DNA from 2 places in the Streptomyces sp. NRRL F-5755 genome. Region 1 is predicted to be linked to the other one. Evidence: riboswitches for the same ligand, from Rfam matches in the RefSeq annotation. Region 1 holds a riboswitch; the other holds the start of a gene.
What was found. Region 1 has a riboswitch for cyclic di-AMP ahead of ADK86_RS15990 (NlpC/P60 family protein). Riboswitches for the same ligand answer to the same signal wherever they lie in the genome.
Positions count from the first base shown of each region.

Region 2: linked by a shared signal. The riboswitch ahead of ADK86_RS02845 (M23 family metallopeptidase) and the one ahead of ADK86_RS15990 (NlpC/P60 family protein) in region 1 are both predicted to bind cyclic di-AMP.

Region 1 is NZ_LGCW01000161.1:3,478-8,808, forward strand. It holds gene ADK86_RS15980 (GNAT family N-acetyltransferase) at 1-21, opposite strand, end outside; gene ADK86_RS15985 (hypothetical protein) at 513-866, shown strand; gene ADK86_RS15990 (NlpC/P60 family protein) at 923-2,104, opposite strand; cyclic di-AMP (ydaO/yuaA leader) riboswitch at 2,112-2,304, opposite strand; gene pcrA (DNA helicase PcrA) at 2,557-5,034, shown strand; gene ADK86_RS16000 (M23 family metallopeptidase) at 5,116-5,331, opposite strand, start outside.
Region 2 is NZ_LGCW01000013.1:23,511-28,841, forward strand. It holds gene ADK86_RS02835 (M16 family metallopeptidase) at 1-1,104, shown strand, start outside; gene ADK86_RS02840 (M16 family metallopeptidase) at 1,125-2,492, shown strand; gene ADK86_RS45580 (hypothetical protein) at 2,562-2,699, shown strand; cyclic di-AMP (ydaO/yuaA leader) riboswitch at 2,744-2,898, shown strand; gene ADK86_RS02845 (M23 family metallopeptidase) at 2,912-3,709, shown strand; gene ADK86_RS02850 (GntR family transcriptional regulator) at 3,935-4,627, shown strand; gene ADK86_RS02855 (HPr family phosphocarrier protein) at 4,934-5,215, opposite strand.

The DNA.
Region 1 (5,331 bases):
GTGGACTGCGACGGGGGGCACGGCGCCACGGCACCGCGCCAAGCCGTGCACCCAGGTCCGGACGAGGTCCGGGTGCACGGCGGGGGGAGGGGAGGAGGGGGAGGGAAAGTGCGAACCGGCCGTATCTATAGGGAGGTTCATACGGCCGATCTTAAGGCGGGTCATCGTACGGACAGAGGCTTCGTCGTTCCGGCGCCCGCCTTCCTGGGTCCGGCGGCGACCCGTAACAGGGGGAGCGGGCCGCCGCCGTTCCTCTCGGCGGGGACGGCCGACGACCGCCGGGGCGGAATCCGGCGGCGGTGGGGAGTCGGCCGCCTGATTGAGGACGCTAAACCTCGGCACCACAAAAGGGGGACGGGTTGACGGGTATTGCTCGTTCTCGCCCTGTCGGTGTGTACGCCTGCCCGTTGCCGCACGTCTCGAAGGCATGACGGAAGCGGACTCCGACCGGAGTGGAAGAGAGGCGGACCTGAGTACGAAGCCGTGGTAGGCGAGGGCTACGATCCACCACTATGGACGTAGTGACCAAGGTCTTCGTGGGTCTGCACATCATCGGCATCGCGTCGCTGCTCGGCGGCTTCCTGACCCAGCTGAAGCCGATGAGCGCGGGCACCGCCCGCTTCGTGCCGGCCATGCTGCACGGCGCGCTGACGATGCTGGTGACCGGCGTCATCCTGGTCGGCCTCAACCAGGCCCAGGACCACTCGCTCAACAACATCAAGTTGGGCGTGAAGCTCGCCGTACTGGTCGTGATCCTGGGCCTGGTCTACGTGAAGCGCGACGAGGAGAAGGTGGAGAAGCCCTTCTTCCTGGCGGTGGGGCTGCTGACGGTGGTCAACATCTTCATCGCGCTGCTGTGGACGTGAGCAGCAACCGCTGAGGACCTGCCGAGGGCCGTGGGGCGCACCCCACGGCCCTCTTCTCATGCCGGCCGCACGCTCCCGTAGATCGGCATGTAGTAGATCGACTCGACCCGCACACTGGCCCCCGGCTTGGGGGCGTGGATCATCTTGCCGTCGCCGATGTACATGCCGACGTGGCTGATGTCGTTGTAGAAGAACACCAGGTCACCGGGCTTGAGGTCCTTGGTCGCCACCCGGTCGCCGGCCTTCACCTGGTCCCAGGTCGTACGGGGCAGCGAGACGCCCGCCGCCTTCCAGGCCGCCTGCGTCAGGCCGGAGCAGTCGTAGGAGTTCGGGCCCGTCGCGCCCCAGACGTACGGCTTGCCCATCTGCGCGCGGGCGAACGCGAGCGCCTTGGCGGCCTTGGTCGCGTACGAACCGTCGGACGTACCGCTGCCGGAGCCACCGGACCCGCCGGAACCGCCATCCGGCGTTCCGGTGCCCGGGTCCGGATTGTCGTGCTGTTTGCGGTCCTCCCGCTCCTTGCGCTCCTTCTCGGCCTGCTTACGGGCCAGCTCCTCGGCCTTGCGCTTGGCCTCGGCCTCCTTCTTGCGCTCCAGCTCCGCCAGCCGCGCCTTCTCCTGGGCGGTCAGCCGGGACAGCAGCTGCCGGGCCTCGGCCAGCTTGGCCTGGACGTCCTTCTTGGACTCCTTCAGGGATGCCTGCGTCTCGGTGAGCCGCTCCAGGCTCCGGGACGCCTCGGCCCGCTGGCGTACGGCCTTGGCCTGCTGCTCCTGATAGTCGCTGACGGCCTTCTTCTGCGCGCCGGTCAGCTGGTCCATCAGGTGGCTGCGGTCCGCGAACTGCTGCGGGTTACGGGCCAGGAGCAGCTGCGCGGTCGGGCTGATGCCGCCGCTGCGGTACTGGGCCGCGGCGTACGTGCCCAACTGGCGCCGGGCGTCGTTCATCTTCTGGGTGCGCCGTGCGGTGTCGTCCAGGAGGCGGTCGACGGTGCCGCGCTGCTCGTCGGCCTGCTCCTTGACGGCGTTGTACTTCTGGGTCGCCACTTCGGCCTGCCGGTAGAGGTCGTCGACCTTCTGCTTGACCTCTTCGATGGACTGCTTCGGCTGGCTCGGCGCGGCTTCGGCCGTCTGCGAGAGCAGGGTGACCGAGGCGAGGGCTGCGGTGGTGAGCCCGGCGGCCGTACGTCGGCTACCGGGGGAGGTGAGTATGCGGGTGCGCGGCTTGCGGTGCGACGCCAAGGTCGGCGCCTCCTTCCGTGGACCGCCTACCGGGTTAGCTGTCGGGTTCGGGCCACTGCGGAAGGCTTGCCCTACGGCCTGTACGGCTGCGGGAGAGGTCCTGGGGGCGCGTGCCCCGGCACCTCGCGCCGTACCGGCCGATTCACCCCGGTGGTACGTGTGGGTCCCCGGCTCCGGATGCCTGGCGGCAGGGCCGGACTCGGCGGGGGCGGCCCGTGCGGACGCTGTTCGACCGCGGGGACGGCGGGCTGCCCGAGCGAGCACGGTAGCCAACCCGTGTGGCTCCTGGGAAGGCTGATGTGCGATATGCCCGAAACCTTTTCGTGATCTTTCCGCGACCGGTGCGTGTCCTGTGACGCCCGCCACCCGCCGGGGGAGGCGGGCCAGGTCACACGGCCGGTTTTCGCGGTTCGGGCCGGGCTGTCAGTGCGGCGGCCTACACTCGATGGGCGATGAGCAGCCTCTTTGACGACAGTTTCCTGGCGGACCTCGAACCCACGGATGAGGGGCCCCCGCCGCCTCCCGAGGACGAGAGCGGTCCGGCACAGGAGGAGATCCCGGCCGACCTGTTCGGCGGGCGCTTCGACGTGCCCGGCGGCATCCCGCACGCCGTGGGCCCGGGCCGCGACCCGTACTACCGCGACGGCGCCCCCCGCCCCGCGGTGGACCCCGCCGCCCTCCTGGAGGGGCTGAACGACCAGCAGAAGGCCGCCGTGGTGCACAGCGGCGGGCCGCTGCTCATCGTCGCGGGCGCCGGCTCCGGCAAGACCCGCGTCCTGACGCACCGCATCGCGCACCTGCTCGGCGCCCGCGGTGTGCACCCCGGCCAGATCCTCGCGATCACCTTCACCAACAAGGCCGCGGGCGAGATGAAGGAGCGCGTCGAGGACCTGGTGGGCCCCCGTGCGAACGCCATGTGGGTCTCCACCTTCCACAGCGCGTGCGTGCGCATCCTGCGCCGCGAGTCCAAGAAGCTGGGCTTCACGTCGTCCTTCTCGATCTACGACGCGGCCGACTCCAAGCGCCTGATGGCCCTGGTCTGCCGGGATCTGGACCTCGACCCCAAGCGGTTCCCGCCCAAGTCCTTCAGCGCCAAGGTCTCCAACCTCAAGAACGAGCTCATCGACGAGGAGACCTTCGCGCAGCAGGCTGCCGACGGGTTCGAGAAGTCGGTGGCCGAGGCGTACACGATGTACCAGGCCCGGCTGCGGGAGGCCAACGCCCTGGACTTCGACGACATCATCATGACCACGGTCAACCTCCTCCAGGCGTTCCCCGATGTCGCCGATCACTACCGCCGCCGCTTCCGGCACGTCCTCGTCGACGAGTACCAGGACACCAACCACGCCCAGTACACCCTCGTACGGGAGCTGGTGGGGCCTGCCGAGTCGGCCGGTGAGCTGTGCGTGGTCGGTGACGCCGACCAGTCGATCTACGCGTTCCGCGGCGCCACGATCCGTAACATCCTCCAGTTCGAGGAGGACTATCCGGACGCCACGACGATCATGCTGGAGCAGAACTACCGCTCCTCCCAGACGATCCTCAGCGCCGCCAACGCCGTCATCGAGCGCAACGAGAACCGCCGCCCCAAGAACCTGTGGACGGACGCCGGCGAGGGCCCCCGCATCATCGGCTACGTCGCCGACACCGAGCACGACGAGGCCCAGTTCGTCGCCGACGAGATCGACCGGCTGACCGACGCGGGCGACGCCAAGGCGGGCGATGTCGCGGTCTTCTACCGCACCAACGCCCAGTCCCGCGTCTTCGAAGAGATCTTCATCCGGGTCGGCCTGCCCTACAAGGTCGTCGGCGGTGTGCGCTTCTACGAGCGCAAGGAGGTCCGCGACGTCCTCGCGTACCTGCGCGTCCTCGCCAACCCCGAGGACACCGTCCCGCTGCGCCGCATCCTGAACGTGCCCAAGCGCGGCATCGGCGAGCGCGCCGAGGCGATGATCGACGCGCTGTCCGCCCGCGAGAAGATCACCTTCCCGCAGGCGCTGCGCCGCGTCGACGAGGCGTACGGCATGGCCGCGCGCTCCGCCAACGCCGTCAAGCGCTTCAACACGCTCATGGAGGAGCTGCGGACCATCGTCGAGTCCGGCGCGGGCCCCGCCACTGTCCTGGAGGCGGTCCTGGAGCGTACGGGCTATCTGGCCGAGCTCCAGTCCTCGACCGACCCGCAGGACGAGACCCGCATCGAGAACCTCCAGGAACTGGCCGCCGTCGCCCTCGAATTCGAGCAGGACCGCGGCGAGGAGAACCCCGGCACCCTCGCCGACTTCCTGGAGCAGGTCGCGCTGGTCGCCGACTCCGACCAGATTCCGGACGAGGACGAGGAGGGCACCGGCGTCATCACCCTCATGACGCTGCACACCGCCAAGGGCCTGGAGTTCCCCACCGTCTTCCTGACCGGCATGGAGGACGGCGTCTTCCCGCACATGCGCGCGCTCGGCCAGACCAAGGAGCTGGAGGAGGAGCGCCGCCTGGCGTACGTCGGCATCACCCGCGCCCGCGAACGGCTCTACGTGACCCGCTCCACGATGCGCAGCGCCTGGGGCCAGCCGTCGTACAACCCGCCCTCCCGCTTCCTGGAGGAGATCCCGGACAAGTACGTGGACTGGCGGCGCACGGGCCCCGCGACGCCCTCCGCCTCGATGGGCAGCCTCTCCGGCACGGGCGGCGGGGGCTTCGGCTCCGGCCTGTCCTCGTCGCGTACGAAGGCGGGCCCGAGCGGCTTCGCGACCCGGCGCGCCAAGGACCGCGAGGTGGTCTCGCTGGCGGTCGGCGACCGCGTCACGCACGACAGCTTCGGTCTGGGCTCGGTCGTCGCGGTCAAGGGCAGCGGCGACAACGCGGAGGCGACGATCGACTTCGGCGGCGAGAAGCCGAAGCGGCTGCTGCTGCGGTACGCGCCGGTGGAGAAGCTCTGACGCCGGCCGGGAAGCTCTGACGCAGCTGTCCGGCGCTCCCTCAAGGGGTGCGCCGGACGGGGCGTCAGCCGTGCCGGCCGGTCAGTTCGGGTTGAGCCCGTGGCTGCGCAGCCACGGCAGCGGGTCTATGGCCGAGCCGCCGCCCGGGCGCACCTCGAAGTGCAGGTGCGGTCCCGTGGAGTTGCCGGAACTGCCCGAGTACGCGATCTGGTCGCCCGCCTTGACCTTGCCCGACCGGATCTTGGTGCTGCTCAGATGGCAGTACCAGGTCTCGGTGCCGTCGGGGGCGGTCACGAT
Region 2 (5,331 bases), on a different contig from region 1:
TTCGAACTGGTCCAGGGTGCCGGCGGCTCCCTGAACGGCACGACCAGCTTCGAGCGCACCAACTACTTCGAGACCATGCCCGCCCACCAGCTGGAGCTCGCGCTGTGGCTGGAGGCCGACCGCATGGGCTCCCTGCTGACGGCGCTGGACGAGGAGTCCCTGGAGAACCAGCGCGACGTCGTCAAGAACGAGCGCCGCCAGCGCTACGACAACGTCCCCTACGGCACGGCCTTCGAGAAGCTGACGGCCATGGCGTACCCGGAGGGCCACCCGTACCACCACACGCCCATCGGCTCGATGGCCGACCTGGACGCCGCCTCCCTGGAGGACGCGCGGGCCTTCTTCCGTACGTACTACGCGCCCAACAACGCGGTGCTGTCGATCGTCGGCGACATCGACCCCGAGCAGACCCTCGCCTGGGTGGAGAAGTACTTCGGCTCCATCCCGGGCCACGAGGGCAAGCAGCCGCCCCGGGACGGCTCCCTCCCGGACGTCATCGGCACGGAGCTGCGCGAGGTCGTCGAGGAGGACGTCCCGTCCCGCGCCCTGATGGCCGCCTACCGCCTCCCGCAGGACGGCACCCGCGAGGCCGACGCCGCCGACCTGGCGCTGACGGTGCTCGGCGGCGGCGAGTCCTCGCGCCTGTACAACCGGCTGGTGCGCCGCGACCGCTCGGCCGTGGCCGCGGGCTTCGGCCTGCTGCGGCTGGCCGGCGCCCCCTCGCTCGGCTGGCTGGACGTGAAGACCTCCGGCGGCGTCGAGGTGCCGGACATCGAGCGCGCCGTGGACGAGGAGCTGGCCCGCTTCGCCGAGGAGGGCCCGAGCCCCGAGGAGATGGAGCGCGCGCAGGCCCAGTTGGAGCGCGAGTGGCTGGACCGGCTCGCCACGGCCGCCGGGCGCGCCGACGAACTGTGCCGTTACGCGGTCCTGTTCGGCGACCCGCAGCTCGCCCTGACCGCCGTGCGGCGCGTCCCGGACATCACCCCGCAGGAGGTGCAGGAGGTCGCCAAGGCCCGGCTGCGCCCCGACAACCGCGCGGTCCTCGTGTACGAGCCGACCGAGCCGACCGCCGCCGAGGACAACGACGAGGAGGCGGCCCAGTGAGCGACGCCGTCAGCAGCACGATGACCTTCCACCCGCAGCCGGCCGGCGGCGAGCCCAAGCCGTGGGCCTTCCCCGCCCCCGAGCGCGCGCAGCTGCCCAACGGCCTGACGGTCCTGCGCAGCCACCGCCCCGGTCAGCAGGTCGTCGCCGTCGAGATCGACATCGTCGCGCCCCTGGAGGCCGAGCCCGAGGGCCTGGACGGCGTCGCCACGATCATGGCGCGGGCCCTGTCCGAGGGGACCGACAAGCACGATGCCGAGCAGTTCGCCGCCGAGCTGGAGCGCTGCGGCGCCACCCTGGACTCGCACGCCGACCACCCCGGCGTCCGCGTCTCCCTGGAGGTCCCGGCCTCCCGGCTGGACAAGGCGCTCGGCCTGCTCGCCGACGCCCTGCGCGCGCCCGCCTTCCCGGACGGCGAGGTCGAGCGCCTGGTGGGCAACCGCCTCGACGAGATCCCGCACGAGCTGGCCAACCCGGCCCGGCGCGCCGCGATGGCCCTGTCCAAGGAGCTGTTCCCGGCCGACTCGCGGATGTCCCGGCCGCGCCAGGGCACCGAGGAGACCGTCTCCCGTATCGACGCCGCGGCCGTCCGCGCCTTCTACGAGGCCCACGTCCGCCCCGCGACGGCCACCGCCGTCATCGTCGGCGACTTCACCGGCGTCGACGTGGACGCGGCCCTGGCGGAGAGCCTCGGCACGTGGACGGGTTCGCCCGCCGAGCCGGTCAGGGCCAGCCCGATCTCGGCCGACGACACCGGCCGCGTGGTGATCGTCGACCGCCCCGGCGCCGTACAGACCCAGCTGCTCATCGGCCGCATCGGTCCGGACCGGCACGACCGTGTCTGGCCCGCGCAGGTCCTCGGCACGTACTGCCTCGGCGGCACCCTCACCTCCCGCCTGGACCGGGTGCTGCGCGAGGAGAAGGGCTACACCTACGGGGTGCGCGCCTTCGGCCAGGTGCTGCGCTCCTCGGCCGACGGCGACGGCGCCGCGATGCTCGCCATCAGCGGCTCGGTGGACACCGCCTCCACCGGCCCGGCGCTGGAGGACCTGTGGAAGGTGCTGCGCACCCTCGCGGCGGAGGGCCTGACGGACGAGGAGCGGGACGTGGCCGTCCAGAACCTGGTCGGTGTCGCGCCCCTGAAGTACGAGACCGCGGCGGCGGTCGCCGGCACCCTCGCCGACCAGGTCGAGCAGCAGCTCCCGGACGACTACCAGGCGCAGCTCTACCTCCGGCTGGCGCGGACCGGCACGGTCGAGGCGACCGCCGCGGCCGTCAACGCCTTCCCGGTGGACCGGCTGGTGACCGTCCTGGTGGGCGACGCGGCCGAGATCGAGGAGCCCGTCAAGGCGCTCGGCATCGGCGAGGTGACGGTGGTCAAGGGCTGACGGCCCGTCACGGGCGTCGCCCGGCCCCGGCGGCCGGCGGGTCATGATCCGTCCGGGTGACGCGATGTCATGAAGCGGATCCAGTGGTGCGCCCGCGCCACTGGATCTTCTTTATGTCCCAATTGCGGGGGGTGGTTGCGTGATGGACGTGTGGCGTACGGCACAAAAGCGGGGTTCTGTTTGCCGTTCGAAAGTGGCCCCGTTTAGCGTCGATCCGGCTGTCCGCGGGATCACCGCCGCAACCGCGGCACGGACAGTCATCGCCGAGTCCCCGTACGGCGCGAGCCAGGGGAGCCGGGGACCCACGTCCCTTGGGGTGAATCGGACGCCTTCCCGGAGGCGCCCGTAGGAGACCTTCCTGCTCCGAACCCGTCAGCTAACCCGGTAGGCGAGAGGGAAGGAAAGGACACAGCCAGCCCATGGCGTTCACCCGTGGCACCGGGAAGCACCGTGGTCCGAGCCGCAGCGCTCGGGCGACCCGCAACCTGGCGGGCATAGCCACGCTCGCCGCCTCCGGCGTCGTCGCCACCGTCGCCTCCCCGGCGCTGGCGGCAGGAAACCCGGACGAGGCGAACACCCACGACACCGGCTTCCACCAGGCCGTCGTCCTCGGCGACGAGCTCGCCGAGCAGGTCGAGGCGCAGGCCGACGCGCAGCAGGAGGCCGCCGACGCGGCCGCCGCGCAGGCCAGGGCCGAGGCCGAGGCACGTCAGCAGGCCGCGGAGGCCAAGCGCAAGGCCGAGGCCGAGGCCAAGAAGCAGCGGGAGGCCGAGGAGCGCGCCGCCCGCGAGGCCGAGCGCAAGCGCCTGCTGACGTACGTCGCCCCCGTCGACGGCTCCTACGTCTCCACCAGCTACAAGGCGTCCAGCGGCCTGTGGTCCTCCGGCAGCCACACCGGCATCGACTTCCACGCCGACTCCGGGACCACCGTCCACGCCGTGGGCTCCGGCACCGTCGTCGAGGCCGGCTGGGGCGGCGCGTACGGGAACAACGTCGTCATCAAGATGAACGACGGCACCTACACCCAGTACGGCCACCTGTCGTCCATCAGCGTCTCGGTCGGCCAGACCGTCACGCCGGGCCAGCAGATCGCCCTGTCGGGCAACACCGGCAACACCACCGGGCCGCACCTGCACTTCGAGGCCCGCACCTCGGCCCAGTACGGCTCCGACATGGACCCGGTCGCCTACCTGCGCTCGCACGGCGTCAACGTCTGACGTACACCCCGTCCCCACCCGGTGCCCCGGCCCTCACGGCCGGGGCACCGGCGTTTCCGGAATCACCGGCCCGCCGGTGCCGTGTTTCCCGGCTGGCCAAAAAATATCCATGAATGCGCCGCGGCCGTCGGAAATCCCGTCCCCGTCGAATAGAGTCACGTCGAATGCCGCCGCCCGGCGGCAATAGGCGGACGTTTCCCGGGAATGACGGCGGAGGCACGGACGATGCGAGGCCATATTTCCGCGCATGCGGTGTGCACGGCGATGCGGGACGACATCGTATCCGGCGTCCTCCCGCCGGGCAGCCGGCTGATCGAGGAGTTGCTGGCCGGCCGGTACGGAGTCTCCCGCGTCCCCGTGCGCGAGGCGCTGCGCACACTGGAGTCGGAGGGCTTCGTCACCATCCGGCACCACGCGGGCGCCTGCGTGGCCGCGCCCACGGAGCGCGAGGCGGCCGACCTCCTGGACATCCGCGGCCTGCTGGAGCCGCTGGGCGCGGCCCGCGCCGCCGCCCGCCGCACCGCCGCCCATCTGAAGGTGCTGCGCGGCATCGTCCGGCTGGGCCGGGAGCGCGCCCGGCACGGCCAGCGCGCCGAGCTGCGCCAACTGGACGGCTGGTTCCACGAGACGCTCGCCCAGGCGTCCGGCAGCGCGAGCCTGGCGGCGCTCCTCACCCAGCTCCGGCGCAAGATCGACTGGATGTACGCGGTCGAGCCGGCGGCCCGCGAGGAGCGCTCCTGGGAGGAGCACGGCGCGGTGCTGGACGCGGTGAGCCGGGGCGACGCGGAGCGGGCGCGCACCCTGATGGCGGCGCATGTCGAGCGCTCGCGCGGGGCGTACATGCTGCGGGCCGAAGTGCCGGGCCCGGCCGTGAGGACCCCGAAACAGCCCGTCAACACGGTGAGCGAACGGAATTAACACATCCGCCGTATACAAGAGCGGGACACGGATTCTTCGAAAGGGCGGCAGCAGCGCGGATGGGGAGCGCCCGGGAAATCGCGCGCCCCAGATATCACGCGCTGCGGTGAATTGCCGTACGGAATTCTCCGGCCGGGCCTGCCCGAATCCGGCGCGCACGGCAGCCGATAAGGCCCCACCCGTATCGCGGTAAGGCCCCCATGGCCGTACCGGAACGCGTGAGAAGGCAAAAGCAACGGCCCCGCCCGGCGCCGGTCCACCCGGTCACCGCGGCGGGGCCGCGCGCACCTCGATCCGCGAAGCGGTTCAGACGGTCTCCGGGAGCTCCTCAAGGCCCTCGGCGACCAGCTTGGCGAGACGGTCGAGCGCGGCGTCGGCGCCCTCGGCGTCGGAGGCCAGCACGATCTCCTCGCCGCCCTGGGCGCCGAGGCCCAGCACGGCCAGCATGGAGGCCGCGTTGACCGGGTTGCCGTCGGCCTTGGCGATCGTCACCGGAACCCCGGAGGCGGTGGCAGCACGAACGAAGATCGAGGCGGGGCGGGCGTGCAGACCCTCGGCCCAACCGACATTGACGCGGCGCTCAGCCATGGTGTTGCCCTTCAAGTCGTCGAAGTTGTCTAGACCAGTGTCTCATGATGCCGGGAGTGCTCCGGCAGGCCGCGGCGGGGTGCGCCACCGGCCGTCGGCACGCTACCTGCTGGTCA